2 regions of the Virgibacillus kimchii genome follow, and region 2 is predicted to be linked to the other one. Evidence: a T-box and tRNA genes for the amino acid it is inferred to sense, from the RefSeq annotation. Region 2 holds a T-box; the other holds one or more tRNA genes.
The links. A T-box is a leader RNA that pairs with one kind of tRNA and senses whether it is charged. The one in region 2 lies ahead of ACZ42C_RS06425 (valine--tRNA ligase), so its partner is inferred to be a tRNA-Val.

Region 1: it has a tRNA-Val gene. The T-box ahead of ACZ42C_RS06425 (valine--tRNA ligase) is inferred to sense a tRNA for this amino acid. The anticodon was not compared.

What each region holds. Positions count from the first base shown of each region.
Region 1 is NZ_AP043951.1:267,771-283,428, forward strand. Features, by position in the region: gene mgtE (magnesium transporter) at 1-258, shown strand, start outside; gene ACZ42C_RS01550 (CotO family spore coat protein) at 452-934, shown strand; gene ACZ42C_RS01555 (CotY/CotZ family spore coat protein) at 1,598-2,056, opposite strand; gene ACZ42C_RS01560 (hypothetical protein) at 2,249-2,485, shown strand; gene ACZ42C_RS01565 (hypothetical protein) at 2,705-2,959, shown strand; gene ACZ42C_RS01570 (DUF421 domain-containing protein) at 3,126-3,830, opposite strand; gene ACZ42C_RS01575 (GNAT family N-acetyltransferase) at 4,117-4,539, opposite strand; gene ACZ42C_RS01580 (YjcG family protein) at 4,536-5,054, opposite strand; gene ACZ42C_RS01585 (alpha/beta hydrolase) at 5,342-6,076, opposite strand; gene ACZ42C_RS01590 (ABC transporter ATP-binding protein) at 6,139-7,959, opposite strand; gene ACZ42C_RS01595 (ABC transporter ATP-binding protein) at 7,949-9,679, opposite strand; tRNA gene ACZ42C_RS01600 (tRNA-Val) at 10,079-10,151, shown strand; gene ACZ42C_RS01605 (transcriptional regulator SplA domain-containing protein) at 10,355-10,606, shown strand; gene splB (spore photoproduct lyase) at 10,599-11,627, shown strand; gene ACZ42C_RS01615 (MBL fold metallo-hydrolase) at 11,829-12,794, opposite strand; gene ACZ42C_RS01620 (metallophosphoesterase) at 12,995-13,732, opposite strand; gene sda (sporulation histidine kinase inhibitor Sda) at 13,985-14,143, shown strand; gene ACZ42C_RS01630 (response regulator) at 14,223-15,362, opposite strand; gene ACZ42C_RS01635 (Cna B-type domain-containing protein) at 15,551-15,658, shown strand, end outside.
Region 2 is NZ_AP043951.1:1,245,375-1,261,032, reverse strand. Features, by position in the region: gene lon (endopeptidase La) at 1-1,693, shown strand, start outside; gene yihA (ribosome biogenesis GTP-binding protein YihA/YsxC) at 1,680-2,261, shown strand; gene ACZ42C_RS06475 (LiaI-LiaF-like domain-containing protein) at 2,346-2,828, opposite strand; gene hemA (glutamyl-tRNA reductase) at 3,077-4,447, shown strand; gene ccsA (cytochrome c biogenesis protein CcsA) at 4,465-5,283, shown strand; gene hemC (hydroxymethylbilane synthase) at 5,320-6,249, shown strand; gene ACZ42C_RS06455 (uroporphyrinogen-III synthase) at 6,249-7,019, shown strand; gene hemB (porphobilinogen synthase) at 7,019-7,993, shown strand; gene hemL (glutamate-1-semialdehyde 2,1-aminomutase) at 8,191-9,474, shown strand; gene spoVID (stage VI sporulation protein D) at 9,683-10,741, shown strand; gene ACZ42C_RS06435 (hypothetical protein) at 11,063-12,079, shown strand; gene ACZ42C_RS06430 (hypothetical protein) at 12,076-12,264, opposite strand; T-box leader at 12,409-12,659, shown strand; gene ACZ42C_RS06425 (valine--tRNA ligase) at 12,730-15,375, shown strand; gene ACZ42C_RS06420 (ATP-grasp domain-containing protein) at 15,398-15,658, opposite strand, start outside.

The DNA of each region.
Region 1 (15,658 bases), 980 kb from region 2:
ACCGTATGCGGTGCACTCATCACCCTGGTTATTTTTCTATGGCAGGGAGATATCTTTTTGGGGCTGCTCGTTGGTGTTTCCATTATGCTTACCCTGATAGTGGCTACACTGGCAGGCTCCATCATTCCCATGCTGATGGACCGGCTGAATATTGACCCGGCCGTAGCCTCAGGACCTTTTATCACTACAATTAACGATATCATTTCCATCCTTATCTATTTCGGTATGGCCACCACCTTTATGGGACTATTAATCTGACTGGAACGTTCTAAAAGACTGGAAAAAAGCACAACTGACAGTACATGAAACTGACAGTGGTGCTTTTTTTATGCAAAACTGCCGAATGAAAAATAAAATGACGAAGCCAGTTTTCATGCCAGTCTCGGGATTAACATTTTATAAATGTAGGTCATATACTTTATGGAGAAGTCATGTAAAGGAGAGAAAGTGGATGGCAAATAGAAAATATGCAAGGGACCCCATGCTTTATATTCAACAACCTGGAAGTAAAAACCCTCGAGCTTCCATGCAATATAGTTATAGAACGAAAAAAGTACCTTCCAGTCAAAGTCTTGAGGGAGGAAGTATAAGAAGCCGTAATTTCATTAATGAGGAAAGAGAATTGCATGAAAGGGAAGAAAAGTTGAAGGGAGAGCAGGAAGAATCGGAAGGGGAAGACTTTTCTCCCGCAGAGGAAAATAAAAGAATAAGTTTCAATGAACGGACCTTGGAGGAAAAAATATCCTATTTCACAGATGCTCCTACTTATGCCCCTAAGAAAAGATGCGAGATAAAAACGGATAATAAAACCTATCGGGGGATTATTACAGACAGAGATGAAGAGCATGTATTTGTTCGAGTGGGAAACAGGTCAAAAGCCATGAAAATTATGATAAATGAAATAACAAGCATCAGACTTCTTGGCTTTTCGTAATTGGTAAAGAGGTTGTCGGTAAAAGTTTCCATTTTATCGGCAACTTTTTTAAATGAACTTGATTTACACACACACTTCTTTGGACAGGTCAAATAAAGACGTAACGTTTACGGTAATTAAAAAAAATTCATTATACATACAGCCTGATCAAAAAAATTGAGGCTGGGACATAACTATAACGTCTAGAAGAAATTCCGAACAAATCATGGTGATAGAGTATCACCGGCCGCTCCGGGAATACACTTCACTTTCACCACGGGCACAAGTGCGACATCTAATCAAACTCCCGTTGGTCGTTTTCTTAGTGTCTTCTTTGCCGCAGGCGGCTGATGAGCCTCCTTGCCCCGACAAGGGGTATGCCGACGTTGCCCGCAAAGGGCGTTTTTAGTCGGCCTTCATTAATGTTGCCCTGCGGGGTCTCATCGATGCCTTTTATCCTGCTGGACAAGTAACGCTTCGGCAGCATTACATCTTCGTGAGAAAATGCATAGCATTTTCAAGGAGTCTCCGTATATTCCCGGAGCTGGGCAAGTGGTTTGTTTGGTTTTTTCTCCAATAAAATTAGTTATGTCCCAGCCTCTCTATAAACAATACATTTAGCCTATCGTGTTACACCAAGCCTTTCATGTTTAATAAGCAGTGAGAGGACAGTAGATGAAAGGATTAGTTAATTGCACTTATTGCCGGGAGGCAAGTTACGTGACAGAAGCAGTCTAAGTCTACAGTTATGCATATTCCAGTAGCACGTAAGTTTTTGGTTTTCTGATCGACAGGGCTTTTCGGATCTCTGTTTTCATCTGCAGGGTCTCTCAGCAATTCAACAACAGCACAGCAATCTTTATCTACTGATTTTACACGGAAGTAAAAGCTTCCCATGACATCTCCTATACGGTCCTGCAGTGCACCATACCCCTTAAATGGTTTACAATCTTTGCAGTAAAGGATCACCGGTACCGTATCCAATCCGTTTGTTACATCAGTTTCTCCCAGTAAGTCGCTGATGGACTGCTCGCAGCTGGTATCACAGCAAGTTTCCACCACATCCTGTTGGGCGTCAGCAATTTCTCTTAGAATGTCACATACACAATTGTCAGTGACACGATCTTTTTTTCCACAACCCATGAATAATTACTCCTTTCAAGTGGTATTGACTTAGTTGTCTCTAATAGAATATGTCGTCTCCCCATGTTTGTGTAGGCATTCATAATAAGATACCTGCATAATTATTTTTAAAATTCAGGGCTGATGACCATATCGGAATAAATAATCTTACATAGACTATTATCGATAAAAATTATTTGGGAGTGATTCTATATGTCTGGTAAAAAACAGGTGATTCACGTAAAAGACCTTGTTATTAAAGCAGATAATGTCATATTAGACACACCGCAACGGCGCCGCCCGCCACGTCACCCGCTTTTTGGATTTCCGGAAGACAGACGAGAAGGAAGGCAAGAGGAAGATGAATCATCAAGCTCCGGTCTTGATTTGGAAAGCAGAGATGAAAAGGGTAAAGATGATGACGAGCGAAGACCATTTTCATGGATATAAATTAAATTCAATTGAAGCAGCTGCTCGACTGGCTGCTTTTTATTTTCTCTCTATCAGGAAGCCGTTTCAGAAGTCCTGAAACATTACTGTTCAAGTATATAAAGTACTTGACAATAAAGAAAGTAAATTTAAAATATATAAAAAGGTTTTATTTTTTCTGTAACCGGGTATAGTTAAATGAATGGTTGTTTTACAAAATCAAGGGTGGGAGGGAGCGCCATGGGTTATATTTTGCCGATCGAACATCATACTTATAAAAATTATCATAACCGCATCATCAAACAAAAAAAGAACCCATATGTGATTGAAAAACCATTCCATGTCATCCTTGAGGAAAAACATCAAAAGTTATCAAGTGAATATGATCGTATAAATAACACGTATCGAAAGGTCTCCCCGCCAAAGTCTTACACACAAAAGGAGGCAGATATGAGGTGGATGGGGAAAGGGAGGCACATCAGCCAAAAAATATAACTTGTCAAAACAAATAGCGGCCCCATTATACAGAGATATAAAATGAGGCCTATTATTAGAGGCTGAGACACAAGTGGATATTATTCAAGAAGCGAATTTCCATATAGTCTCTGTTAAAGTTCGCTTTTTCTTGTTTAGTCAGCTGTTTTTTGTAATAACTTTTTTATTAATCATAACGCTCATGGTTACGATTGACAAATGGCAGTATGAATAACTTCTTTCCTTTATTATATTCTGCATAAAAAACGTCTTCCACATTTTCGTAGTCCTGTTCTTTCAGCTGTTCCATCAGCCATTCTTCTGTCAGATTTTTTTCTTTCAAGTTATCATAAATAATTTCTCCGTCATTAATCAGGGTGGTGGACAAATCAACTTTTTGCGGCTTTACATTCAAGTCACTCCTTGTGGGTGCCTGGTAAGGAGCTTTTTTTAGAACCGAAACAGTTCCATTTGTTTCCAAAATGGCATGTTCTACTTCTTCCAATGAAAAGACATCTTTTGCTCTTAATAATATTTGCAGCTGATTAACGTCAAGGTTGTTCTTTTTCATCGTGTCACGGATCAGTTTCCCATTATACATAACCAGGTCGGGACTGCCTTCCAGTAATTTCCTTGTCCGTTTAAACTTTTGGGTGATAATTTCCGTTAAGTATAATAAACCTCCCCAAAGGGATACCACAAAAGCAATTTCGGGGATGCCAGCCTTTTCATCAAATAAAGCATTACCGACAAGTTCTCCAAGAATTAATGCAGAAATAAAGTCAAATGGAGTGATTTGGTTTATTTGCGTCTTGCCAAGTATTTTGGTGAGTGCAAATAAGGCAACGAAACCGAATAATGTATCGGCTAGCATGGATAAATAGCCTGTCACAGCGATCATCTCCTTTTTACAGTCAGCTATTAGTGTAACCGCGAAAGGAGAATGCAATGCATGTAATTAATTATCATTGGGCATCATGGATCAGAACTCATTTCAAGTTATTGGAGAAATTGAAAAGGTGATCTTCTCTGCAGAAAGTTTCCGGGAGAGTTGATGCTTCATATTAAATTGTAGCATTCAAAAGGTGATCCATATACCGAAGGAGTAAAAGTCAGAGCACTGAACCTGAAGCTGAAATGCCCCTCACTCCAACGAAGTAAGGGGCATACCAAAACCTTTATAATTCTTTTGTCATCGCAACATGCGGGATACCTGCGTCCATAAATTCCCCGGATACAGTTTGGTATCCGAGTTTTCCATAAAAGCCTTCTGCATGTGTCTGTGCATGTAGCTTCGCCTTTTTATAGCCATTTGCCATAATTTTTTCTTCCATTGCATGAATAATTTGCTGTCCATAATGTTTCCCGCGATGTTCTTTAAGAATACAAATACGTTCCAGTTTTCCATAATTATCAGCGAATCGCAGCCGACTGGCCGCAATTGGAGTTTCGGCTTCATATCCGACGAAATGAATAGCCGTCTTGTCATGTTCATCAATCTCTTCTTCAGTAGGTACTTTCTGTTCCTCTACAAATACCTTCATCCGTACCTGATAAGCATGATCAATTTCTTCTTTTGTTTCGGCTACAATTATATTCACACTTTTTCCTCTCCAAATACGAACGTTTCATGTACGGTCCATGAACCATTTTCCAGCTGATATAATAATTGGAAACGATCTACAGTATCCTCGAATTTTATATTCTTCATGCCCAACTGGCCAAAAACATCAGAATACTCATCATGGGACAGCTTTTGTGCAATGGTAATATGCGGAACGAAGGAATGCTCTTTTTCTTTCGGGAACTTCCCTTCATGCATTTTATCGTGCAGTTCCTGTAAGACCTGTATCGGTTCAACCTTAAAATAAATCGTGTTCGTTACAGGGGCAAAAGTGCTCACTTTATTTACATTAATGGTAAAAGGCTCTGTCTCATTGGCAATTTTTTTAAGTTCAACGGTCAATTCATCAATTAGCTTTTCATCTGCATAAAACGATTCTTTCAGCGTAAGATGCGGTGGTATTAATGCATAGTGAGGATCATAACGTTTTCTATATGAATTTGCTTCATCCTGTACTTCTTTTGATGGAAAAATAGCTATTCCGACTTTAATCATAAAAACCCTCCTTTAAATTTTGCGTTTGCTCGATATAAAATATAGTTCCGCATACAAGTAAAAAATCTGTTTGTGTGTTTATCCATTATAACAAATAATCTTCCATAATGAGAGCTATTTTTGGCAAGGATAACTTTTTTGCCTGAAAAATGCAACACAAGCTTGTCGTTCATTGCAAGAAGCTCTTAAAAACTGGTTTCCCGGACAGTAAAGAAGTTATAAAACATCTTCATGGTTCCTGGCACATGGGTGTGGCCCTGTAGGCTTGGTGACAACCAGGTCTTTTAAGTAAAATGACCAAACATTGTCTTCAGCAGCCGCTTCATATCTTTTTGCCAGTATTTCCATGTATGGTTACCTTCTTCCAGTTCATGATACGTATAACTTGCCCCTTTATCAACGAGAAGCTTGTTTAATTCCCGATTGGGTTCCAGGAAGTTCATAGTCTTGTTATCCGTCATTTTAACGTCGGTTTCCTTTGTGCCGATTGTATGATAAATATCCATGGAGTATAAATGACCTGTGTCCTTTACTGTATCCAGCACGGTGTCATCCACATATGGTGATTGCATAATTACTTTGCCAAACGTATTTGGATATTTGACAGCTGTCATTAGAGCAAGGGTTCCGGCAAGTGAATCTCCCATCAGTGCTCTCGTATATCCCATATTATAGGTTGGAAGTTCCTCATCAAGAAGAGGAACTGCTTCACGGACTAAAAATTTTATATAATTTTCATTTTGTTTCCCTTTAGGATGATATTTTTCCCTCCGGTCGTATCTATCCTGATAATGGATGCCGACAAATACAGTATTGGTAATTTCCCCTGCATCATGCAATCGGTCGCTTAACGTAGCGATTCTTCCCATTTGGAAGTAATCATCCCCATCCTGCATAATACATACCGTGTATTTATAAAGATCCGAGAACTTTTCCGGTTTAAATATTTTCATGGTCATTTTTTCGTTCAAATACTTACTGTCTATTTCTCTCTCTGTCATCGTCCCTTTTCTTCCCATAAATATAACACTCCAAATCTAAATTCTTCCACGCGTTTGTTCTTATCCTATTATAATCATAATTAATTGGCTTTATCTAATAATTGACCTCTGTAAAGGCCATAATAGTTGCCGCGCTGTTCCAGCAGCTCTTCATGCGTACCTTGTTCAATAATTTTTCCGTTTTCCAGCATGATGATCTGATCTGCCTCCTGAATGGTGTTCAGTCGGTGGGCGATAACGAAGCTCGTTCTTCCATGCATCAGACGTTTTAAGGCATCCTGTATTTTTAATTCCGTAATCGTATCAATATTACTTGTTGCTTCATCCAGAATAAGGATGGCAGGTTCCGCCAGCAAAGCCCGGGCAATGGTTAGAAGCTGCTTCTGCCCCTGGCTGATGCCGCTGCCTTCCTGATCCAGCATCGTGTCATAACCGTGGGGAAGTTTTTCAATAAAGTCATGGGCATTGGCATCCTTTGCAGCCTGTATTACATTCTCATCACTGGCATTCAGCCGGCCATAGCGGATATTCTCCCGAATGGTTGCGTGGAATAAAAAGCTGTCCTGCAATACAAAAGCCATGTGCCGGCGAAGGCTGGAACGCTTGATGTTTTTTAAATCTGTTCCATCCAATGTTATGTTCCCTTCATCATAGTTGTAAAAACGTGATATCAGATTAATAATCGTTGTTTTGCCTGCACCGGTATGACCGACAAAGGCAACTGTCTCTCCCGGTTTTGCTTCAAAGCTGATATCCTTTAAAATTGCCTCATCTTCATATCCGAATGAAACTTCTTTAAAAGAGATATGTCCTGCTGTTTCTGATAATTCCTTTGCATGCTCTTCATCCGTTTCTTCCTGCTTTTCATCGATGACATTAAACACCCGTTCCGCACCGGCTACAGCGGAGAGCAGCATATTAAACTGGTTGGACAGTTCATTGAGCGGTCTTGTAAACTGACGAGCATATTCGGTGAAAATAACGATCACACCGACAGTAATCCAGCCGTTAATGGCAAGAATACCACCAACAAGCGCTATTAAAGCAAAACTGAGGAAGTTCAGCATGTTCATCACTTTTGGAATGAATCCGGAAATCGTCAGTGCCCAAAATCCGGAACGGTTCAGGTTATCATTCCGCTCCTTGAACTCATTGATGACCCGCTCTTCCTGGGAAAAGGTTTTTACGATATGCTGACCGGATACAATTTCCTCAACATATCCATTTACCTCACCCAAATCATTTTGCTGCAGCTTATAAAGCGGGCCGGTTCTTCTCGTAATCCAGCGCATGCCATAGAACATGGCTGGAATAATCGACATCGTTACTACCGTAAGAAGCGGACTCAAATAAAGCATAACAGCAACCGTACCCACTAATGTCAGCACACTGGAAAAGATTTGGATCACTGACTGGTTCAATGTATTATTGACATTATCAATGTCGTTGGTGATCCGGCTCATCAATTCCCCGTGCTGCCGCTTATCAAAATAAGAGATGGGGAGCCGGTGAAACTGATGAAAGAGATCTTTCCGCAGGGAATGCACCGTATTTTGTGCAATCCCGACCATCCAGAAGTTCTGCAGGAAAATGGACAGGGAATGAAGCACATAAATAATAAACAGCCAAATGATTACTGTCAGCAAACCAGCGGTTTCCCTCGTTACGATAAAGTCATCCACTGCCATTCCAATCATAAACGGGCCTAAAAGCGCCATCGCTGAACTGATCAGCACCATGAAGATGACCAGTATCAGTCTGGCTTTTTCCCGAGCCAAATAGGACCAGATGCGTTTAATGGTTCCTGCTGTATTTTTCGCTTTTCTTTCTTTTTTAATATTAATGGTATCAAGTGGAATCTTTTCATATTGAAAAGGCTCTTTGAACTGGTTATTCTGCATATGCATACTCCTTTCCAAATTGGGATTCCACAATTTGTTTATACAATGAAGAAGATGCGAGCAGCTCATCATGTGTGCCGATTTCCAAAATCTCTCCATCATCCATGAGTAAAATGCGATCGGCGCTTTTGGCTGTAGAAATTTTTTGCGTAATAATAAGTGTTGTGCATTGATACGTCTGAATGGCCTCAAGCAAACGTGATTCCGTTGCGAGGTCCAGTGCGCTAGTGCTGTCATCCAGCATCAGTATTTTTGGTTTGCGGATGAGCGCCCTGGCAATGGAAATCCGCTGCTTTTGACCACCGGATAAATTTACCCCTTTTTGCCCGACTTTTGTCTCGTAGCTGTTGGGCAAATCCATAATTGTATCATGAATTTGCGCATCGGTTGCCGCTTTTACGATTTCCTCTTTCGTAGCACCATTTTTCCCCCAGGCAATATTATCCGTAATTGAACCGGTAAACAGGAGCGGACTTTGCGGAACATAACCAATACTCCCACGCAGTTCATCCATTTCATAGCTGCTGATATCTCTTCCATCAATAAAAATTTTACCATCTGACGGGTCATACAACCTTGGGATCAGTTGAAACAACGAAGTCTTTCCTGCACCTGTAGCACCGATCACTGCAAGCTTTTCCCGTGCCCCCACTGTAAAGGAAACATTTTTTAATGTGTTATCTTCTGCAGCAGGATATTGAAAGGAAACCTGCTGGTATTCTATCTTCCCGTCATAAACCTGTGCCCGCTTGTTTGTACTCTTCTGATTCGGGGTATCCGTATCCAGTGTAAGTACCTCGCTTAAACGGTTGGCAGATGCTTTCATTCGGGAGAAGGCCATAATAATAAATGTAAACATGGAAATCGACATGGCCACACGCATCGCATAATTTACAATCGTTACTACTTCCCCGACGGAAGTTTCGCCGGCGGTTGCCTGCACATTTCCAAACCAGATAATAAAAATCAGACTTAAATTCATGACAAATAATAAAATAGGCATGGAAGATTCAACAAATCGAAACGTTCGCCTGGTACGCACGGCAAGTTCCGTATTGGCGTCCATAAACCGCTCTTCCTCATGGTTCCTTCTAAAAAAAGCTTTTATCAGTCGCATGCCGGCAAGGTTTTCCTGCATGACACGGTTGACATTATCCACGCTTTTTTGAACTTTATCGAACATGTTTCCGGCAACCTTCAGCACCCACAAAAGAAACATAATAAGCAGGGGAACAGTCACGAGAAAAATAAGTGCCAAGCGGGCATTGACGATAAATGCCATCGTCACCCCGCCAATAACGATCAGCGGTGCTTTGGACATAATTCGCAGTGCCATGAAAATCGTATTTTGTATTTGCCGTACATCATTGGTAAATCGGGTAACCAGCCCGGATGTCGGATACATATTTAAGTTGGCAAAAGAAAACGCCTGTATTTTTTTAAATAATTTTTCCCGTATGTCCCGGGCAAATCCCCAGGCGGCATGGGAGGCGTAAAATGAATTAATAATACCGGCAACAAATGATATAAATGCAAGGCCAATCATGATACTGCCCCACATGATAATATTTCCGATGTCCTGATTCACAACCCCGTCATTAATCATCATGCCAAGGAAAAAAGGAAGCAAAAGCTCAACGGCAAGCTCCACCAGCATCAGCAGAAACGCCAGGGCGGCAGGAAGTTTATACGGCTTCAGAAAAGAAAAAACAGTTTTCAAAATGACCCTCTCCATGCTAAAAAAATAAGTGTTATTACATTATAATGTGAAAAGTCCATAGAATCCAATCTTTTATTTCGTGTTTCGAATCAATTTGCGGCAGGGAAGTGGTTATGGGGAGATTGGAGGGTTTTTTTATTGCGGGTTTGTGATTAGAGGGGGAGGTTGATTCACTGATGAAACAGGAGGGAGCGCGGGGAAGTGTGGATAAATTAAGGATAAAGGCTGGGGAAATAGAGTTGAGCGCTGATCAAACGATCGGAACTATCTTTTATATTTTATGAGAATAGCCGGTTGGTTTTGCTATAGTATAAAACATTGTGCGGTTCTATATTCTGGATTTATCTATTGACATATTCGCCCATATTTAATATATTAAGTCTAGCAACAATTTCATACGATTCCGTAGCTCAGCTGGGAGAGCGCTACCTTGACAGGGTAGAGGTCGTTGGTTCGAGCCCAATCGGAATCACTACTTTTAAAACGCCATTACCTTCATAAGAGAAGGGGTGGCGTTTTTATATCTCAAATACATTGTTTGTCAAGGCAAGAAAAAATGCAATGATGAATACCCTTGATGTTGAACTTCTTTATTTTAACACCCCCTAAACATAATTTGCCAAACATGCGGAAACAATAAGTGATACTAAAAATAAAGAAGTTAGGTGGTATCATATGGAACATCAATTTGAACCGGGTGAAGTTGTGTATGTCATCATTCGAAATCCGCATGCGCAGGATGTTGCTCATGTTCAGCAGGCAGCCATTGTGCAGCATCCCGAAAAACCTAATGAATTGGCGCTTTTTTCACATGAACACTATTATCCACTTACAGATGAATTTGCCGTTTTTCCTACAGAAGATGAGGCTGAAGCGGCGTATCAAGAAGCGTTTGGCAGTATAGAAGATGGTGAATTCCATGGTTAAGCCGTTTATGCCTCAATTGGTTTATGCAGAACCTCGGGCATTGGAATACCCAAATGGAAAGCGGCTGATTTCAAAATTTGAGGATATGGGAATAGAAATACGCAAAACAACTTCACATAATCAAATACGCAATCTGCCAGGGGAAAATCGCTTTCAAAAATATCGTACCGCCAAGTCCACATTAGTGGTAGGTGTGCGGAAAACATTGAAATTTGATACTTCCAAACCCTCGGCCGAGTATGCCATCCCGCTTGCGACAGGATGTATGGGGCATTGTCATTACTGCTATTTACAAACGACGATGGGCAGTAAACCATATATACGAACCTATGTGAATGTGGATGAAATTTTTGACGCTGCTGAAAACTATATGAATGAACGGGCACCGGATAGTACAAGATTTGAAGCATCCTGTACATCTGACATTGTGGGTGTGGATCATTTAACGCATCATTTAAAACATGCTATTGAATTTTTTGGTAAGTCTGAACACGGAAAGCTCAGATTCGTTACAAAGTTTGCACATGTGGATCATCTGCTCGATGCAGATCACCGTGGCAAAACCCGCTTTCGTTTCAGTATAAATGACGATTATATCATCAAATACTTTGAACCGGGGACCTCCAGATTACATGAACGTATAGAAGCAGCAGCGAAAGTAGCTGAAGCCGGGTATCCATTGGGCTTCATTGTGGCCCCCATTTACCTGCATGACAACTGGGAACAGGGGTACTTGGAAATGTTTGAAAAACTGGAAGCTTCTCTGCCCACGTATGCGAGGAAGAATTTGACTTTTGAAATGATCCAGCACCGTTTTACGAAGCCTGCTAAACGGGTGATCCAGGAAAACTATCCGATGACAAAATTGGAATTGGATGAATCTAAGCGGAAAACAAAATGGGGACGATATGGCATTTACAAATATGTATACAAGGATAAAGAGCAGGAAGCAATAAAAGGTACGATAGGCGGCTATGTGAGACGCTTTTTTCCTGAGGCTGAAATTGAATATTTCACGTAATGTGCTCCATTGGAGGGGCTTCTCAAACATCCCGATCAATACAATAGCAGCGCGTTTCATTCTCGGTTTATGAACCTGATAAATTATTACCGTGTTGCTGTTTTATACTATAATTCCTGGAAGAGTTCTTCTTTCTCTTCCAGGAAGCATCGTACAGTTCTTGGGTATTTTCATCCGCTTATTTCATAGTGCCCTTTTCTCTCATCGTTTAAGAGCATAATGCCAAACCCCATTGATCATCTCTTTCGTAATCTGTTGTTTTTCTTCCAGATAATCCAAATGTCCGACTATTTCCGACATTACTAAGGAAAATTGGTTGTGATATATTTTTTCATAATACGATTTGGCTATTTCACTCCCGGTGACATTTCCGTCCAGTATAGTTTTCTTTAGCTTTTCAGCTTTTCTGTCAATACCGACCAATCGCTTCTTCAGTAATTCATCTGGTTCTTCTATGACTTTACCGTGGCCTGAATAAACTCTTGCAAGATGCAGAGCCTGGATTGTCTCCAGTGACTTTTTATGCTGGCTCACAGTAGGCAGGCGTTTGCCTGAATAATCCGGTTCAATTAATGCATTACTGGAGATGTGTTCGATTAATAAATCACCGGAAAAAAGCTCTCTTTCATTTTTATCAAATAATGCAATCTGGTCTGGCGCATGTCCTGGTACTTCAATAACTTTGAAGACTTCATGCTCTTTTCCAATTGGGATTATCTCAGGTTTAATGGACTGTGCACTGTTTTTTTCAATAGCCTCTTTTAAATGGGCTGTCTGCTTTTCTCCTTCCTCTCCACATCCCATTTCACGATAAAGTTGCGCAAAAAAATCTACTCTCATTTCGAGAAAATCCCGATCTCTTTTTAGCCGGGGAATGGCTTCCTCGGAAGCGTAAACAGGAATCGGATGTTTGTCCGTAATCCCATTGACAAGTCCAACGTGGTCAACGTGATTATGCGTTAGAATGATCTCAGTAAGATCATTCAAAGAGAATCCATTTTCTTGTAAAACGGTATGTAACGCTTCTCTGTTTTTCTCATTAGGCAAACCGGCATCAACGAGCATCAGCGATCGGCTTGTTTCAATTAAATAAAAATTTATTGATTTTAAAGTAGAATTCACATCTACCATGATGGGATGAATTTTATATCTTTTGTTATTTGACACAAGCGGTGACTCCTTCCAAGTTAAGCTATCCATTCATTTAACTATATACAGTGTAACATTGTTCCGAATATTTGGTGTAAATGTAAGCCTGACAGGATAAAGTTTGTTGGCTTCAGTCGTTGTGAATCGTTATATTAGAAGGGCCTGTATCCTTTGATGGAGGGCTACAGACACCTATATTGACCGGACTTTCCAGCTGTTCATTGATTTTCATTACGGACCCGGATCAAACTGAACTGGCTTTTATTGAGAAATCGTACTGGAGCAAGACTTGTGCCGAGGCCGCTGTCTATATATAAATACCTGTTTTCTCCTATTTCAAAAACTCCCTTATCAAACTTTGGAAATAATCCTTGTCCCGGAGCAACTACAGCACCAATTAATGGCAGCCTGACCTGACCTCCATGTGTGTGGCCACTTAAAATAAGATCAGCCGGTATGTCTGGATATTTTTTTATGGTGGAAGGTGAATGGGAAAGCAGGATCGTATATAATTCCTCTTCCAATCCAGAAAATGTTTTTTCCATATCTTCATGTTCCGTCGAAGCATCATCAATTCCCGCAAGATTTATTTCCATCTGTTTGGTTATTATTTTTATGTGTTGATTATTTAATATCCGAACATTTCTTTGCTGAAGTCCCTGGAATAAATGCTCATAACCCGGATTGCCCCATTCATGATTGCCGGACACGAAGAAAACTTCTGGATGAAAGGCAGTAATGCGTTCAGTCAGCGAAAATACAGATTTGAAGTTGTATGTATTTCTATCGATGAAATCACCTGTAATAACAATAATGTCCGGATCTACATTTCTAAAAGCTTGAATTAGCTTTTCGTTGTTCTGATCAAAAACCTTGTTATGTAAATCACTGATTTGCACAATTGTAAATTCGGCTCCCACAGGAATTTTTTCTGTATGAAACGTACCAGTATTCACTTTAAAGTCATTCGTATCGGCATGAATTTTTTGCAGGGAAAAATAGCATTAATGCTCTCAGGAAAAGGTATACGAGTAATCTTCTCATTTTGCACCGCCTGTCTACGTCATGGGTAAGGCTCGTTCGCTGGGCCTAACAGATAAGCACACTTCTCATTTTATTATAATTGAGTATACTGGAGTCAATTATATGTTTAGAAGTTGTAGAGGCAAAGATTGTATCCTGAGATAAAAAATGAAGGATGAATTACTTTGAATTCTGATAATTGCTTTAAAAGAAGTATTCAATATCCTACATTAAGTGACGAACAACTATTAGAGGCATATACCAAAGCAGCGAAGTTAAATCTTGATTATCGTTTCATATATATGCTTGAAAATGAAATTGCAAATCGTAAAATAAAAAAATGATGTATGGGCGTTAATAAGAAAGCCGTGATGTTATTAACAGTGCTTTGATGCAGATGGCAATAAGAATAGGCCCTTCCTATCAGGTTGGGCTTTCCATGCCTTGTATACTTTTCCATTGTTTAAACCACTTTACTATATTTGGACTGACTTCTAAACCAAGTTCCTTCAGCGCATTTGTTAATTCTTTAAACTGTCTTTCTATTTGTAATCCATAACCCTGCTTTTCATATAATTTCATTAATGAAAAGTGGGCATCTTCTTCTTCCGGTGCTGTGCTACAGATCTGCACATACCAGTTTTGCGCATTTTCCAAATAATCATGTTTAGAATAATAACCTGCTATCTGATAAGCAGCTTTCAGCCAAAGCTGCTCTAATCGATACCGTTCTGCTTCCGCCCACAAATAATCGTATTCCTGTAAAAAAGCTCCCGAATATAGTTTCATATTTTCTTCATAAGCATCAATCGTTTCGCCAGTAAGTGGGGGAGCGGTCTTTAAATTCTTTTCCCATTCTACAAGGTCAATGAACAAATTTTCTATGTACAGGGTATAGCCTTCTCCCATGTTTTTTATGGTGAAATGCGAACTGTACTTCTTCAGTGTTTTCCGTATGTGATAAATAGCTGTATATAATTGGGAGTATGCTCTAGCCTCCTCGAAATCTGTCCACAATAATTCAACAAGTTCGGATTTACGAATCGTTTTGCCGTAGTTGTGAAGTAGATAGAGAAATAATTCCTGGGATTTGGTTGTCCGCCATTGAAGGAATTCAGGAATGTCTCTTGTTGCTTCAAAACTCAGTTCTCTGGCTACATTTACTCTCAGCATTTTATTTTTCGCAGGTTTATGTATTTGAGGACTTAACTTTGATTCAACTCTTTCCAGCGTTTTTTTCAAACGCTCCAATTGAATGGGTTTAAGAACATAGTCCAGTGCATTTAACTCGAAGGCCTGGACAGCAAATTCATTAAACGCCGTAACAAAAACAATTAAAACGTTAGCATTTATTTCAAGTATTTTTTCAGCAAGCTCAAGGCCATTCATTTCGGGCATATCAATATCTAAAAAAATAACGTCAACTTCCTGCAGGAGTGAAGTATTCTTCTTGATGTTCATGTTATTAAATTTTCCGATGACTTTAATACCACCAATTTTATTCAATTGGTGCTCCAGGAAATCTAAAGCAAGTGCTTCATCATCAACAAGAATGGCTTTCACAAAGACCCTCCTTCAATGAAATTTCTTCTCGTCATTTGAAAAAAATTAATCTTTTAGCCCCATTATACAATACATTTTACCTATTTTTAATAGCTTTGTAGATATTTTGTAGAGTATCAACTTTTATAATGTTCTTCTGGAAAGGGTGATTGATCGCTCGAAAAAATGAAAGAAGGGAGTAGGGTGAATTGAATAAAAGATTAAGTATTCTGTTTATATTTATGCTTGTTTTTCAGACGATTTCCAGCAGCTTGTTTTTACCTTCACAATCGGTTGCGGAAGGTTCAGAGGAAAGC
Region 2 (15,658 bases):
GGTTAAAAGTTCCATGGAAAAAACGCAGAAGGAATATTATTTGCGTGAACAATTAAAGGCAATTCAGCGGGAATTGGGGGAAAATGACGGTAAAACCGGTGAAGTGGGCGAATTACAGGAGAAAATCGATCAATCGGATATGCCGGAAAACATCCGGGAAGTTGCGTTAAAGGAATTAGGAAGGTTTGAAAAAGTACCTCAAAGCTCCGCAGAAAGCTCAGTCATCAGAAATTATTTGGAATGGCTGCTTGCCTTGCCATGGACAAAAAAATCCGAGGACAATATTGAAATTGATTATGCCGAGGAAATCCTGGATGCGGATCATTACGGATTGGAAAAAGTGAAGGAACGGATTTTGGAATATTTGGCTGTACAAAAATTAACCCAGTCGATCAAAGGCCCGATATTATGCCTTGTCGGTCCTCCAGGCGTCGGGAAAACTTCCCTGGCAAAATCCATTGCCCGTTCAATTAACCGTAATTTTGTCAGAATCTCCCTTGGCGGTGTCCGTGATGAAGCGGAAATCCGTGGACACCGAAGAACTTATATTGGTGCAATGCCAGGAAGGATTATCCAGGGAATGAAAAAGGCGGAAACGGTCAACCCGGTATTTCTGCTTGACGAAATAGATAAAATGTCCAATGATTTCAGAGGAGACCCATCATCCGCAATGCTGGAAGTATTGGATCCGGAACAAAACAGTGCATTCAGTGATCATTTTATAGAGGAAACCTATGATTTATCGAATGTACTATTTGTTGCAACGGCAAATTATGTGAACAATATTCCTTCGCCACTTCTGGATCGCATGGAATTAATCTCTATAGCTGGATATACTGAAGTGGAGAAAATGCATATTGCAAGGGATCATCTCCTGCCAAAACAATTAAAAGAAAACGGATTGCAAAAAGGAAATTTGCAGATACGTGATGATGCTTTATTAAAACTGATCCGGCGTTATACGAGGGAAGCTGGAGTTAGAGGGCTGGAACGCCAGCTGGCCACTATTTGCCGGAAAGCGGCTAAAATTGTTATTTCCAAAGAGAAAAAACGGGTCATTGTTACGGAGAACAGCATGGAAGATCTACTTGGTAAGCCCATGTACCGTTACGGAATGATGGAAAAAGAAGACCAGGTTGGTGCCGCCACCGGACTCGCTTACACTACGGCAGGCGGTGACACTTTATCCATTGAAGTAACCTATTATCCGGGCAAAGGGAAATTAACACTTACAGGAAAATTGGGAGAAGTGATGCGTGAATCGGCCCAGGCGGCGTTCAGTTATATCCGTTCACGGGCACATGAATTAAATATTGATCCTGATTTCCATGAAGAAAATGATATTCATATCCACGTTCCTGAAGGAGCAACACCGAAGGACGGACCTTCAGCAGGTATTACAATGGCAACTGCACTTGTTTCCGCCTTAACCGGAAGGGCAGTCAGGAAAGAAGTGGGGATGACAGGGGAAATTACATTGCGAGGGCGTGTTCTGCCCATTGGCGGGCTGAAGGAAAAGTCGCTAAGTGCCCATCGTGCTGGTATTACTACTATTATTATACCGGAAGAAAATGAAAAGGATATAGAAGATATTCCCGAAAGTGTACGCAGCGATTTAACATTTATAAAAGTAAACCACTTGGACCAAGTACTGGAATACGCATTGAAGGGGAAGCAGCATGAAGGTAACTAATGCGGAGATTGTCATCAGTGCAGTAAGTAAAAAACAGTACCCTAATGATGGCTTGCCGGAATTTGCATTAGCCGGCAGGTCGAATGTGGGAAAGTCTTCTTTTATCAACAGACTGATCCATCGGAAGAATCTTGCCCGCACGTCGTCCAAACCGGGAAAAACACAAACGTTGAACTTTTATAAAATTAATCAGGCATTTTATTTTGTTGATGTTCCCGGCTATGGCTATGCAAAAGTTTCCAAAAAGGAAAGAGAAAAATGGGGAGTGATGATGGAGGAGTATTTCCAAACAAGAGATACGCTTCAGGCTGTATTACTGATTACGGACCTACGTCATGAACCAAGCGGTGATGATTTGCAGATGTATGATTTTTTAAAGTATTACGATCTTCCGGTTATTATTGTAGCTACAAAACTTGATAAAGTATCAAAAAGCAAAAGGGCAGCTCATATGAAGCGCGCGAGCAGCGCATTTCAGATAGAACAGGGCGATGTGCTCTTACCGTTCTCAGCGGAAACAGGAGAAGGAAAAGAGGAAGCTTGGCGGCTTTTACGGGCTTTTTTGTAGAAAGTGAAGGATAGGGGGGGAGGAACCTGGGAATGCACTAAATGTTCATTCCACTGAAAAGATTCGTCCCTCCTGCCCAGCCTTCTATTTCCCTCTTCTAAGCAAATAAATACCTATAATAATTAATATGATTGCCCAATACCTTTCCACTAATTCAAAAACAATATAAATCCAGCTTAACCAATCAGGCAAGTTGAAAGGGAAAAGCAGGAGAACAGCTAACCCTGAAAGCAATATTCCGATTAAAAAGCTATCCTTTGTTTTTGTAGATCGGATCAGAAATGCCATACCAATAATCAAAATATATACTGCCCAATGATCAATCCAGAATGTATAATGTTCCAAGCCGTGAAAATGAATGCCAATCCCCAATAGGACAATACCACTGAAAATATTCTGATAGCTCTTTGTTTTATAGCTATGTATTAAAAAGGCCAATCCAATAATAATAACAATCGTTTGCCACGAATAAAAATTTGTAAGAATAGGTACCTTTAATTGTCTGAGCAGAAAGAAAACACCTATTCCGATTAATATATAAGCTCCAATGGATTGCTGTTTTTTCAACGAACCCCGCCTTTCGCTTCAATTGCTTGCTTCTCACATTTTCTTATGATAGAGTACAACCGTATACAACTCCTATACGATTGTATGTAAGTAAAGTTTCAGATTCTGTTCACATTTTACCAGAAAACTGCTTTTTCGGCATGTTATAATAATGAATAAAGTGTATAAAATAATAACTTATATAATCATGGAGAATTGTCTTAAACATAAAGTTGTCATTTTAAAGTATTCATGTGGGGGTAGATCAAGTGCATATATTGAAAGTCGGCTTTAATTATAAAACAGCCCCTGTTGAAATTAGGGAAAAGCTTACATTTACAGAGGATTCATTGCATAAAGCAATGATTGAGTTAAAGGAACGGAAGAGCATTCTAGAAAATGTAATTATATCCACATGCAACAGGACTGAAATTTATGCTGTTGTAGATCAGCTTCATACTGGACGTTACTATATTAAGCAATTTCTATCCGATTGGTTCCAAATAGATAAATCTGATTTTTCGACTTATCTTCATATTACGGAGGATGACGGTGCGATGGAGCATTTATTCCGTGTATCCACCGGGCTTGATTCCATGGTTCTTGGTGAAACGCAAATTCTGGGGCAGGTAAAGGAATCCTTTCTCACTTCCCAGCAACTGAAAACAACCGGAACAATTTTTAATGAGCTGTTTAAACAGGCAATTACCTTTGGGAAACGAATGCATAAAGAAACGGCTATTGGCGAACAGGCAGTTTCCATCAGTTATGCTGCCGTAGAACTTGCAACAAAGATCTTTGGTGATTTGAAAAACAAACAGGTTGCAGTACTCGGAGCAGGGGAAATGGGAGAACTTGCACTTAAGAATATTCATGGTGCCGGGGCAACGAATATTACCGTCGTAAACCGGACATTGGAAAAAGCGGAAAAAGCCGCAGCACCATATAATGCAAAAGCGGAAACCCTGGATCAACTTGATAACCTCTTGGAAGAAGCAGATATTTTAATTAGTTCTACCGCTGCAAGAGACATTGTTTTGACAAGAGAAACTGTGGCTGACATTCAGAAGAAAAGGAAAGGCCGCCCTCTGTTTTTAGTCGATATCGCCGTTCCAAGGGATATTGATCCTGAAATAAGTAAATTGGATAATGTTTTTCTATATGATATTGATGACTTGCAGCATGTGGTGGATAAAAACCTTGAAGCTCGCAAGGCCGCAGCTGAAAAAATTGAGTTACTGCTGGAAGAAGAGATCGTGAATTTTAAAGAATGGGTAAAAACGTTGGGAGTAGTTCCGGTAATCTCGGCTTTAAGACATAAAGCCCTATCCATCCAGGCGGAGACCATGAAAAGCATTGAGCGGAAAATTCCCGACCTGACTGAACGGGAAAAGAAAGTTTTGAGAAAGCATACGAAAAGCATTATTAATCAGCTTTTAAAAGAACCGGTAACTCAGGCGAAAGAACTGGCGGCAAGTGACCAGGCAGAGGAATCCCTGGATTTGTTTATCGATATTTTCGGTATTGAAGCAGAAGTAAAAGAAGAATTTGAAAAACAGGCAAAAAAAAATGAAACGATGATAAAGTTAAAAGCGAATGAACGTGCATTTGCCCTGCGAAAAAAAATACAGACCATTTAAGAGGAAGGACACCCTATATGGCTGAATGGAAATGGGTATATGAAATCATTCTTATTTTGTATGTTTTAAGTCTCATCAGCTACTTTTATGACTTTATCTGGCATAATCGGAAGGTGAAGCAAATAGCCTTCCGGTTACTTACTATGGTTTGGCTTTTTCAAACCGTTTTTTTATTGTACCAGGTGCTTATAAAAAATAATATTCCGTTATTGACATTGAATGCCAGTTTGTTTTTTTATGCTTGGGTACTGCTAACGTTGGCAATTGTTTTTAATCGGTTATTATCCATTCATTTCATTGTGTTTTTTACGAATGTTTTCAGCTTTTTTGTTTTTCTTTTATATACATCCACTATAGCCAGGGAAATGCGGCAGCCGGAAGGGGCACAGTTTGCACATGAGATTTTAATCTCCCATATTACTTTGTCCATCCTTTCCTATGGGTTCTTTACAATATCATTTTTGTTTTCCCTTATGTATCTGATACAATATCGGTTGTTAAAAGAAAAAAGAGCCATAAAGTGGATTTGGCGCTTTGGGGATTTGCAGGCACTGGATATCCATGCGTTCCGTGCCATTTCCATCGGTGTTCCAATATTATTGATAGGAATCATTTTGGGGATAGTGTGGGCTTATGTTTCCCAGTCGGAATTTTACTGGGTGGATATAAAAACTATTGGATCAATACTTTTATTGGCAGTGTACAGCCTGTTCTTAATTCTGAGACTTGGAACAGGCTATAGAGGGAAGTCCATAGCAGTTTATAATGCAGCAGCCTTTTTATTTATGCTGATTAATTTCTTTTTATTCAGCCTGCTGTCCGGATTTCATATTTAAGCGGAAGCTTGGAGACCATGTTAAGGAGGAAAAAAGATGCGTAAAATTATTGTAGGTTCAAGAAAGAGTAATCTTGCCCTGACACAAACAAACTGGGTCATTGAGCAATTGAAAAAAGCAGGTGTAAAAAACGATTTTGAAGTGAAAAAAATCGTAACTAAAGGAGACCAGATTCTCGATGTTACCTTATCAAAGGTAGGCGGGAAAGGTCTTTTTGTGAAGGAAATTGAACAGGCGATGTATAATAAGGAAATTGATTTGGCCGTACATAGTATGAAGGATATGCCTTCAGAAATGCCGCCGGGACTTATGATAACGTCAATTCCGGTAAGAGAGGACCACAGGGATGCCTTTATTTCAAAAAATAATATAGCTTTACAGGACTTGCCTGAGGGTGCGATTATTGGTACCAGCAGTCTGCGGCGGTCCGCACAGATGCTTGCAGAAAGACCGGATGTACAAATTAAATGGATTCGCGGAAATATAGAAACCCGGCTTAAAAAACTGAATGAAGAGGATTTTGATGCAATTATTTTAGCGGTCTCCGGATTGAAACGGGTGGGATTAAGTGAAGATCTGATCACGGAATACCTGGAGCCGGATGTATGTGTGCCTGCTGTCGGCCAGGGAGCACTGGCCATAGAATGCCGTGAGGAAGATGATGAGTTAAGGGAAATTCTATCATCTATTCATGATGAATATACAGCCAGAACGATTGGAGCTGAAAGAACTTTCCTTCATTTACTGGAGGGTGGATGTCAGGTGCCAATCGGAGGTTATGCCTATTTGGAAAATGAGGATGTAGTCCTGACAGCATTGGTTGGCACGCCGGACGGCAAAACGATTCTTAAGGAAGAAGTACGCGGAGAAGATCCTGAAGCTGTCGGAAAAGAAGCTGCCGACCGTCTGATCAAACAGGGAGCAAAAGAAATTGTGGAAAGCGTAAAAGAGGAGCTTGACAACTGATGGTGTCATTACATGGAAAAAGGATTCTTGTAACGAGAGAGGAAAAGCAGGGGAGGCAATTCGCTGCGAAAATCCGTCAATATGGAGGGGTTCCGATTGAAGTACCTCTTTTACAAATTTCATGTAAAGATCATCAGGAGAATATTACTTTCTTTAAACAGTTGGCAAACTATAAATGGATATTTTTCACAAGTTCGAATGGAGTACATTGTTTTTTCAAATTAGCTGATTCATATCAAATCGATACACAGTTTTTAAAAACGGTAACCCTTGCTGCAGTGGGCCATAAAACAGGAGATGCACTAAAAAATCATGGGTTTAATGCTGCTTTTATTCCATCTGTTTATAATGCGGAAGTGATGGCAAAGGAATTTTTTCAGGTTTATAATGATGTGTCTCCTGTACTCATTGTCAGAGGCAGCAAATCCCTCGATATTCTTCCGGCTGCATTTGAAAGCCGATCGATAAAATATGATGCCATGGAAGTGTATGAAACAGGCTCCCGAATGGATATGAAATCACGTTTAAATGATACGTTGAATACAGGTGAAATTGATTTTATTACATTTACGAGCCCTTCTTCCGTTGAAGCATATCGTGCAATGGCCCAGGTGAATTTGGAAGTGCCGGTCGTATGTATTGGAACTACGACAGAAAAAAGAGCAAAACAATTAGATTTTCAATCCATATTAGTGCCTGAGGAGTTTACTATAGACGGAATGATTCACAGATTGGGAAAGTATCTTTCGAAAAAGGAGCTTGATGAGTAATGACCAATAGTTTTGACCGTCACCGAAAATTACGCACTTCAAGTGCAATGCGTTCTTTGGTACGGGAAACCCATCTTCACGTTGATGACCTGATCTATCCATTATTCGTTGTGGAAGGGGAAAATGTAAAAAACGAAGTACCTTCCATGCCGGGAATTTTTCAAGTATCCCTTGATCACCTGCAGGAAGAAGTGGCGGAAGTTCAGCGTTTGGGGATTAAAGCAGTGCTATTGTTCGGAGTGCCGAAAGAGAAGGATGAAAAAGGAACCGGAGCGTTTATTTCCAGCGGTATTGTTCAGGAAGCTACTCGTTTTCTGAAAAAGGAATTCCCCGAAATACTTATTATTGCCGATACCTGCTTATGTGAGTATACTTCGCATGGTCATTGCGGCGTCATTCATGAAGGGGACGTGGATAATGATGAATCGTTAAAGCTGCATGCGAAAACAGCTGTGTCCCAGGCGGAAGCGGGAGCGGATATTATTGCTCCATCCAATATGATGGACGGGTTTGTTACCGTAATTCGTGAGGCGCTCGATGAAGCAGGTTATCAAAATATCCCAATCATGTCCTATGCCATCAAGTACGCCTCTGCTTTTTATGGTCCGTTCCGTGATGCAGCAGACAGCACACCGCAATTTGGTGACCGCAAAACATATCAAATGGATCATGCCAACCGTCGGGAGGCATTGCGTGAAGCAGAATCGGATATGTTGGAAGGTGCAGACTTCCTTATTGTTAAGCCAGCCTTTTCATATTTGGATATTATTCGTGACGTGAGGAATAATTTTGAAGCACCTGTAGTTGCTTATAACGTAAGTGGTGAATATTCCATGGTAAAAGCTGCAGCGCTAAACGGCTGGATCGATGAAAGGGAAATTGTACTGGAAAAGTTGACATCCATGAAGCGGGCAGGAGCCGATTTAATTATCACATACTTTGCAAAAGATGCAGCAAAATGGTTGAATGAATAATATAAGCTGAACCATTAAAATCAGAGATGGATTTTGACCCCCTGATCGCTGGTTGAACAATTCTGGTTCTTTTACTGGCTGATGATTCTTATAAAACTACTCAATGGCCATTCATGGAATGCGATCCAGGGACGTTACAATATTATTGGCCGGCCAATATAACCTGCAATAAACTAATGAGGTAAGGGTGATGATGAATGAAATTCGATAATTCTGTTGATGCGTACAAAGAAGCTGTTGAGTTAATGCCGGGGGGAGTAAATTCACCGGTCCGTGCCTTTAAATCTGTTGGCATGTCACCGATTTTCATGGAATCGGGCAAAGGATCCAAAATCAGGGATATTGACGGAAATGAGTATATTGATTATGTATTAAGTTGGGGACCTCTTATTTTAGGACATGCTGATGACCGTGTTGTGGGCAAGCTGCAAGAAACAGCTGCAAAAGGAACAAGCTTTGGTGCCCCATCTATTTTGGAAAATAAATTAGCTAATCTTGTTATTGAACGTGTACCTTCCGTAGAAATGGTTCGCATGGTAAATTCAGGGACGGAAGCGACGATGAGTGCGTTGCCTTTAGCAAGGGGTTATACCGGAAGAGACAAGATCCTTAAGTTTGAAGGCAATTATCATGGGCATGGGGATTCTCTGCTTATTAAAGCAGGATCCGGAGTGGCTACTTTAGGTTTGCCGGACAGTCCAGGTGTACCTGAATCCATTGCGCAAAATACGATTACTGTTCCATATAATGATATGGAAAGTGTAGATTACGCATTTAAAGAGTTCGGAGAAGATATAGCCGCTGTTATCGTGGAACCTGTTTCCGGAAATATGGGTGTGGTTCCTCCGGTTGATCAATTCCTGGAAAAGTTAAGAAAAGTCACGGAAGATAATGGCTCCCTGCTTATATTTGATGAAGTAATGACAGGTTTCCGGGTAGGATATAAATGTGCGCAGGGGCATTTTGGCGTTACCCCTGATTTAACCTGTTTAGGAAAGGTGATTGGCGGAGGTCTGCCAGTAGGTGCATACGGTGGTAAAAAGGAAATAATGGAAAAAGTAGCACCGACCGGTAACATTTATCAGGCAGGAACACTTTCCGGTAATCCGCTTGCTATGACTGCTGGCTATGAAACATTAAGCGCATTGGATGAAGAAGCCTATACGGAGATTAATAAAAAAGCAGACCGATTAGTGGAAGGATTCGAAAAAGCAGCAGCAGCATATAATATTCCAATTCATATAAACCGAGCAGGTTCCATGGTTGGCGTTTTCTTTACAGACGAGAAAGTGATCAATTATGAGACCGCACAATCATCCAATTTGGATCATTTCGCTAAATATTACCGGGCAATGATCGAAAAGGGCGTATTTTTGCCACCTTCGCAATTTGAAGGATTATTTTTGTCGACTGCTCATACAGATGATGATATTGAAAAAACAATCGAGGCTGTTGACTATGCATTCTCTAAGTTAAATTGAATATATTGTAGTAAGAGTACAAAGCTATTCCTTCGACGGGGAATAGCTTTTTTTAATTGCAGCAGCAGTGCAGTCGGCCTTTCGTCCACAAGTATTGCACTTATCAACCTGCCCCAGCAGCACTTAAATTAGCATATTCTTGCATGCAGGTTCATATAGTTAATTTAGACAGGAATATATGGAGTATATTAGGAAGGGAGGAAATCCGTTGTCACAAGGAAATCAGACATTCCGTTTTGAATTGAATGAATCCATTTATTTTGAAAAAGGACAGGAAGTAGATGAAATGAAAGGAATTTCACTTGATCCGGATATAACCATAGAACCATATAAGGACTATATTTCAATTAGAGGGGTCATTGAACTTAAGGGGGAGTACCAAAAGAAGACTTATGAAACAGAGCAGGAAGAAGAAGTAATTAATCCGGATCAATTTGAGTCCAAACATTATGTAGAGCGGGTCGTTGATTCAGACGATGGAGATACGACGTTCATCCATCGTTTTCCTGTGGAAATTTCTGTGCCAACTTATAGAATCACAGATTTAAATGATGTGACCGTCTATATTGAATCCTTTGATTATGAATTGCCGAAAGAAGATTTACTGAGGCTGTATTCCACCATTGAGATTCATGGCATTCATGAAACGATGAAAGATCAGGAAAACGAAAGTATGGAGGGTTCACGGAAAGAAGAGGAAACGGAAGACATAAGGGAAAATGAAAGTTTTCAATTCGAAGTGAAGGATCAGGCTGAAACTTCTTCTGAGTCATTTGAGTCTCTTCATACAGATCATTTACCGGTTTTGGAAGAACAAAAAGAAATACCGGAAGAAGAAAATGCTAAAGAGGAATCCGGAGAAAAAGACAGGTGGAAGTATAAGGAAACAAAAACATTAAAAGAGTTTTTTGCTCAAATGCCTTCCAGTGAGTCGGAAAGCAGTTCTGCCTCCAGCTCAGAATCAGATATTTCTTCAGAGGGATGGTTGGAAACATCGGAAAATGAATCTTCGTCGATGACTTACGAAATCAGCAGTGATGACAGAGAAGAAAAGTTGGAAGAAGATGTGGATTATTTATCCGCGATGTTCCGCGCAGAAGAGGAAGAAGAATTTGCAAAGGTCAGGTTATGCATTGTGCAGGAAAAAGATACGATTGAAACAATTGCAGAGCGGTATCAGGTAACTGCATTGCAATTAATTAAGCAAAACGGGCTGGACAATGATTTTGAAATCAGAACAGGACAATTATTATATATACCATACTAGATAAAGTACTTCAGTTTCATTTGAAGAAAGTGAAAAACACAGACATGGGCAGTGCGGATTATCTTATCAGGAAACCGCTGCCCTGCTTGTGTGAAGCTTACTTAGTTATACCATTTTGCTACTGTGATGTTAAAGTAGCTGGGGGGAGCAAAATTTTTACAGAAGTAATAGATGTCTTATATCTTAGCTGGAGCAACATACGGAGCTTTACTCACTTTCGGCTCCATTACTTGCCCTTTGGAATATGAGGTTTGCATCGTCGTGCAAACCAGCTTTCTGTTTTTTTAAAGGCCAAAATAGTTTTATAGGGGCTGAATAAACATGGAAATTGTTCAAAAAGTGCTTGCTGCCTATAATATATACCCACTGCATATCGAACAAATCACTGAAAATGTGTATAAAGTTAGTGATGGGAACAGGGACTATGCCTTAAAAAGAAGCATCCTGAATAATGAGCACGAAGCCCGGATATGGAAGCACGTATATGAACAGGCATACCACCAGAATCTTAATTCTGTGTTACCGGTATATCTGACAGCAAAAGGGGAACTGTATGCAATTCAAAATCAACATATTTATTACTTGAGTCCTTGGCTGGAAGAAGCAGTGGTACAAAAGGATAAAAAAACGATTGAGCAATTTTATCGCACAATCGCATATATTCATGCCAGAACAAGGCAAGTACAAACTGCTGAGACATCGGAATTTCTCCCTGGTTTCCGGGAATACAGATCATATTGTGATCATGTACAGCAATCACTTCTCGGATTTGTGGAACAATTTGAGAAGAACCGATTTATGTCCCCATTCGAATTGTCCGTCTGCACCCATTTTCGAGACGTCGAGTACTCTCTCATGGAAATGAAGAGACGCATTGAGCAATTAATGGAAATAGAGGAGGATACGATTCCATGGAGTATAAGCTTATGTCATTGCAATTTGGAATTCAGTCATATGTTAAAAACCCGACAGTTGCATTTGATTAATTGGGAAAATGTACGATATGACAATCCAACAAGGGACTTGGTCTCCTTTTATAAGAATGAAATGAAAAACTATTATGCTCCAACAGATGAAGCCATTGATTTATTCAAAAATTATATGAATGAAAATGAATTAACCAAAATAGAGCTTTACATACTTACCATCCACCTTTTAGATCCGACCCCCTATTTAACTATCGTGCAAAACTACACTGAGCGCAAGTCCGGTGAATCAATGATGCATCAAACGAAAATACTTCAGCAAACCTATCGGCAAATACTTTTCGGGTTAAAGTGGTCCCGGTATGTGGAAAACGAATATGATACATTGGATTTAGATGAACTGGATAGTTAAATCCAGCCAAGAGAAAAACAAATATAAATAAACACGATGATACCGAGCAGAAAGACATCCAAAGTTGTCGGGAAAAATAATGTGCGAACCAGCTGGAATATAAGAATCGGCAGCGTAACTTTTTCTGCTATCAGAATGCATTTTAACGCCCACGGCGGCAGGCGGTAACGATAATATCGAGCCATGTCCTCACCTCTTTTCGGAAGGTTTCATTTTCAAGGAACTTTATAATATACTATGTATAGGAAGAGGTACTTTGTGCAACAACTTTAATAAAGGCTTGACGCGTCACAAACTTATCGATAAAATATGTTGTAACAGTCAATAATTTAAATGTTATGATAGGGAAGAGTACAGGAAAAACACCAACAGAGAGGGAATGATTGCTGAGAATTTCCCGGAATGTTTTTGCTGGAAGGTCGCCCTGGATACAGCTTCTTTGAACTTGCAGTAGATGATACTGTAACAGTAGAAGAGTGCCGGTAAATGTACCGTTAAAACAATGAAGTGTACAGAGGTGTATTTACTGATCTGTAAACAAAGGTGGTACCACGGAAATCATGCCCTTTTCGTCCTTTATTAAGGATGCAAAGGGTTTTTTTGGGTTAAAAAAAGTACCATATATATTACTTTAAAAGGAGGCAATTTTTGTGGAAAATAAAGAAAAAGCATCACTTTCACCGAAGTACCATCCCGCGGAAGTGGAAAAAGGACGTTATTCATTTTGGCTTAAGGGAAAATATTTTGAAGCAACCGGAGATAAGGATAAGGAACCATTTACGATTGTCATTCCGCCGCCGAATGTAACCGGGAGACTTCATTTGGGTCATGCCTGGGATACCACGATGCAGGATACGATTGCCCGAATGAAACGGATGCAAGGGTACGATGTATTGTGGCTGCCGGGTATGGACCATGCTGGTATTGCCACTCAGGCCAAGGTAGAGGGAAAGCTGAAGGAACAGGGCACAAACAGATATGAGCTTGGCAGGGAGAAATTTTTGGAAACTGCCTGGGAATGGAAAGAAGAATACGCAGACTTCATCCGGTCGCAATGGGAAAAGCTCGGTCTTGGCCTTGATTATTCACGGGAGCGTTTCACCCTGGATGAAGGTCTGTCCAATGCGGTTAGAGAGGTGTTCGTAAAACTGTATGAAGAAGGCCTGATTTACCGTGGAGAATATATTATCAACTGGGATCCGAAAACGAAGACAGCACTTTCGGATATAGAAGTAATTTATGAAGAAGTACAGGGTAAATTCTATCATATGCATTACCCGATCAAGGGCAGTGGTGAAACGATTGAAATAGCGACAACGAGACCGGAAACGATGCTTGGGGATACCGGAATCGCTGTTCATCCGGAAGATGACCGTTACAAGCATTTAATTGGTAAAAAAGTCATATTGCCAATAGTAGGTCGGGAAATTGAAATTGTTGCTGATGATTATGTTGACATGGAATTTGGTTCCGGCGCTGTCAAAGTGACGCCTGCACATGATCCAAATGACTTTGACATTGGAAACCGTCACCAGCTGGAGCGCGTATTGGTCATGCATGAGGATGGAACCATGAATGAAAATGCAGGCAAATATGAGGGGCTTGACCGATTTGAATGCAGGAAGCGGATAGTAAGCGATCTTCAGGAACAGGGTGTATTGTTTAAAGTGGAAGATCATACACATCAGGTTGGCCATTCGGAAAGAAGTGGTGCAGTTGTGGAGCCATACCTATCAACGCAATGGTTTGTAAATATGCAGCCGCTTGCCGACGCTGCCATTGAGCTGCAAAAAGAAGAAGAAAAGGTAAACTTCGTGCCACCAAGGTTTGAACGGACCTATTTAAACTGGATGGAAAATATTCGTGACTGGTGCATATCCAGACAGCTTTGGTGGGGACACCGGATCCCTGCGTGGTATCATAAGGAAACAAATGAACTTTATGTTGGCAAAGAAGCACCTGAAGATATTGAAAACTGGGAACAGGATGAAGATGTCCTTGATACATGGTTTTCTTCTGCATTGTGGCCATTTTCCACGATGGGCTGGCCGGACGAAGAATCAGCGGATTTTAAGCGTTACTTCCCGACAGATGTGCTTGTTACCGGCTATGACATCATTTTCTTTTGGGTAGCCAGGATGATTTTTCAATCAAGGCAGTTTACCGATGAACGACCATTTAAAGATGTACTTATCCATGGACTCATCCGGGATGCGGAAGGCCGGAAGATGAGCAAATCACTCGGCAATGGGGTAGATCCGATGGATGTCATTGAAAAATATGGAGCTGATTCCTTACGTTATTTTCTGCTGACTGGTTCCACCCCGGGTCAGGATCTGCGTTTCCATTGGGAGAAAGTGGAGTCCACTTGGAATTTTGCCAATAAAGTCTGGAATGCAGCCCGTTTTTCATTGATGAATATGGAAAACTTTGCGTATGAGGATATTGATCTGTCAGGGGAGTTATCACTTGCTGATAAATGGATCCTGACCCGCTTAAACGAAACTATCGAGCACGTAACAAGAAATACGAATAAATATGAATTTGGAGAAGCCGGACGTCACTTGTATAATTTCATTTGGGATGAACTTTGTGATTGGTATATTGAAATGGCTAAGCTTCCGCTTTACGGAGAGGATGAAGAGAAAAAACAAACAACCCGTTCTGTACTGGCATATGTTTTTGATCAGACGATGCGTTTGCTTCACCCATTCATGCCATTTATTACAGAGGAAATCTGGCAGCAGCTTCCGCACAAAGGAGATTCCATTACTGTCAGTGATTGGCCTAAACCAAGACAGGAATTTCATGATGAACAAGCTTCCGAGGAAATGAAACGTCTTGTTTCCATTATTAAATCTGTGCGAAATATTCGGGCAGAAGTGGATACACCAATGTCCAAAGAAGTAACGCTGCTTATCCAGCCTGAAAATGATATGATTGTTTCGGAACTTGAAAGAAACCGTGAATATTTGGTCCGCTTCTGTAATCCGGGCGAATTGATGATTTCTGCAACTATTGATGTCCCGGAAAAATCCATGTCACAGGTGGTAACAGGCGCAGAATTGTTTCTGCCGCTGGAAGGGCTGATTGACATTGATCAGGAACTGAACCGGCTGGAAAAGGAACTGGACAAATGGACGAAAGAAGTACAACGTGTTCAGAAGAAGCTGGCAAATGAAGGGTTTGTCAATAAAGCACCTGAAAAAGTAGTGGAGGAAGAACGGAAAAAGGAAAAGGATTATTTGAATAAACAGGAAAAAGTAAAAGCTCGGATAGAGGAGCTAAAAAGATAGTAAAAAGCGGAATTTCAAAAGATTACTTGAAATTCCGCTTTTTCAATTGTCCTGTAATATGATGCGTGTATTTATGAAGTATATTGATGTCGCTGACGGCCGACAATGTTCTTGAACCAACTACATCTTCTATTTCATTAAAGATAAGTTCCCCGTCCTTACCGACTAAAAAATCTATCCCTGCCATCCCAAAATTAAAGGCATGCATGATTTTTTTCACCATGGCCCGCTCCCCATCTTTCAAATGGTAAAGGGAAGCACTGCCGCCGAGTTTAAAGTTTGC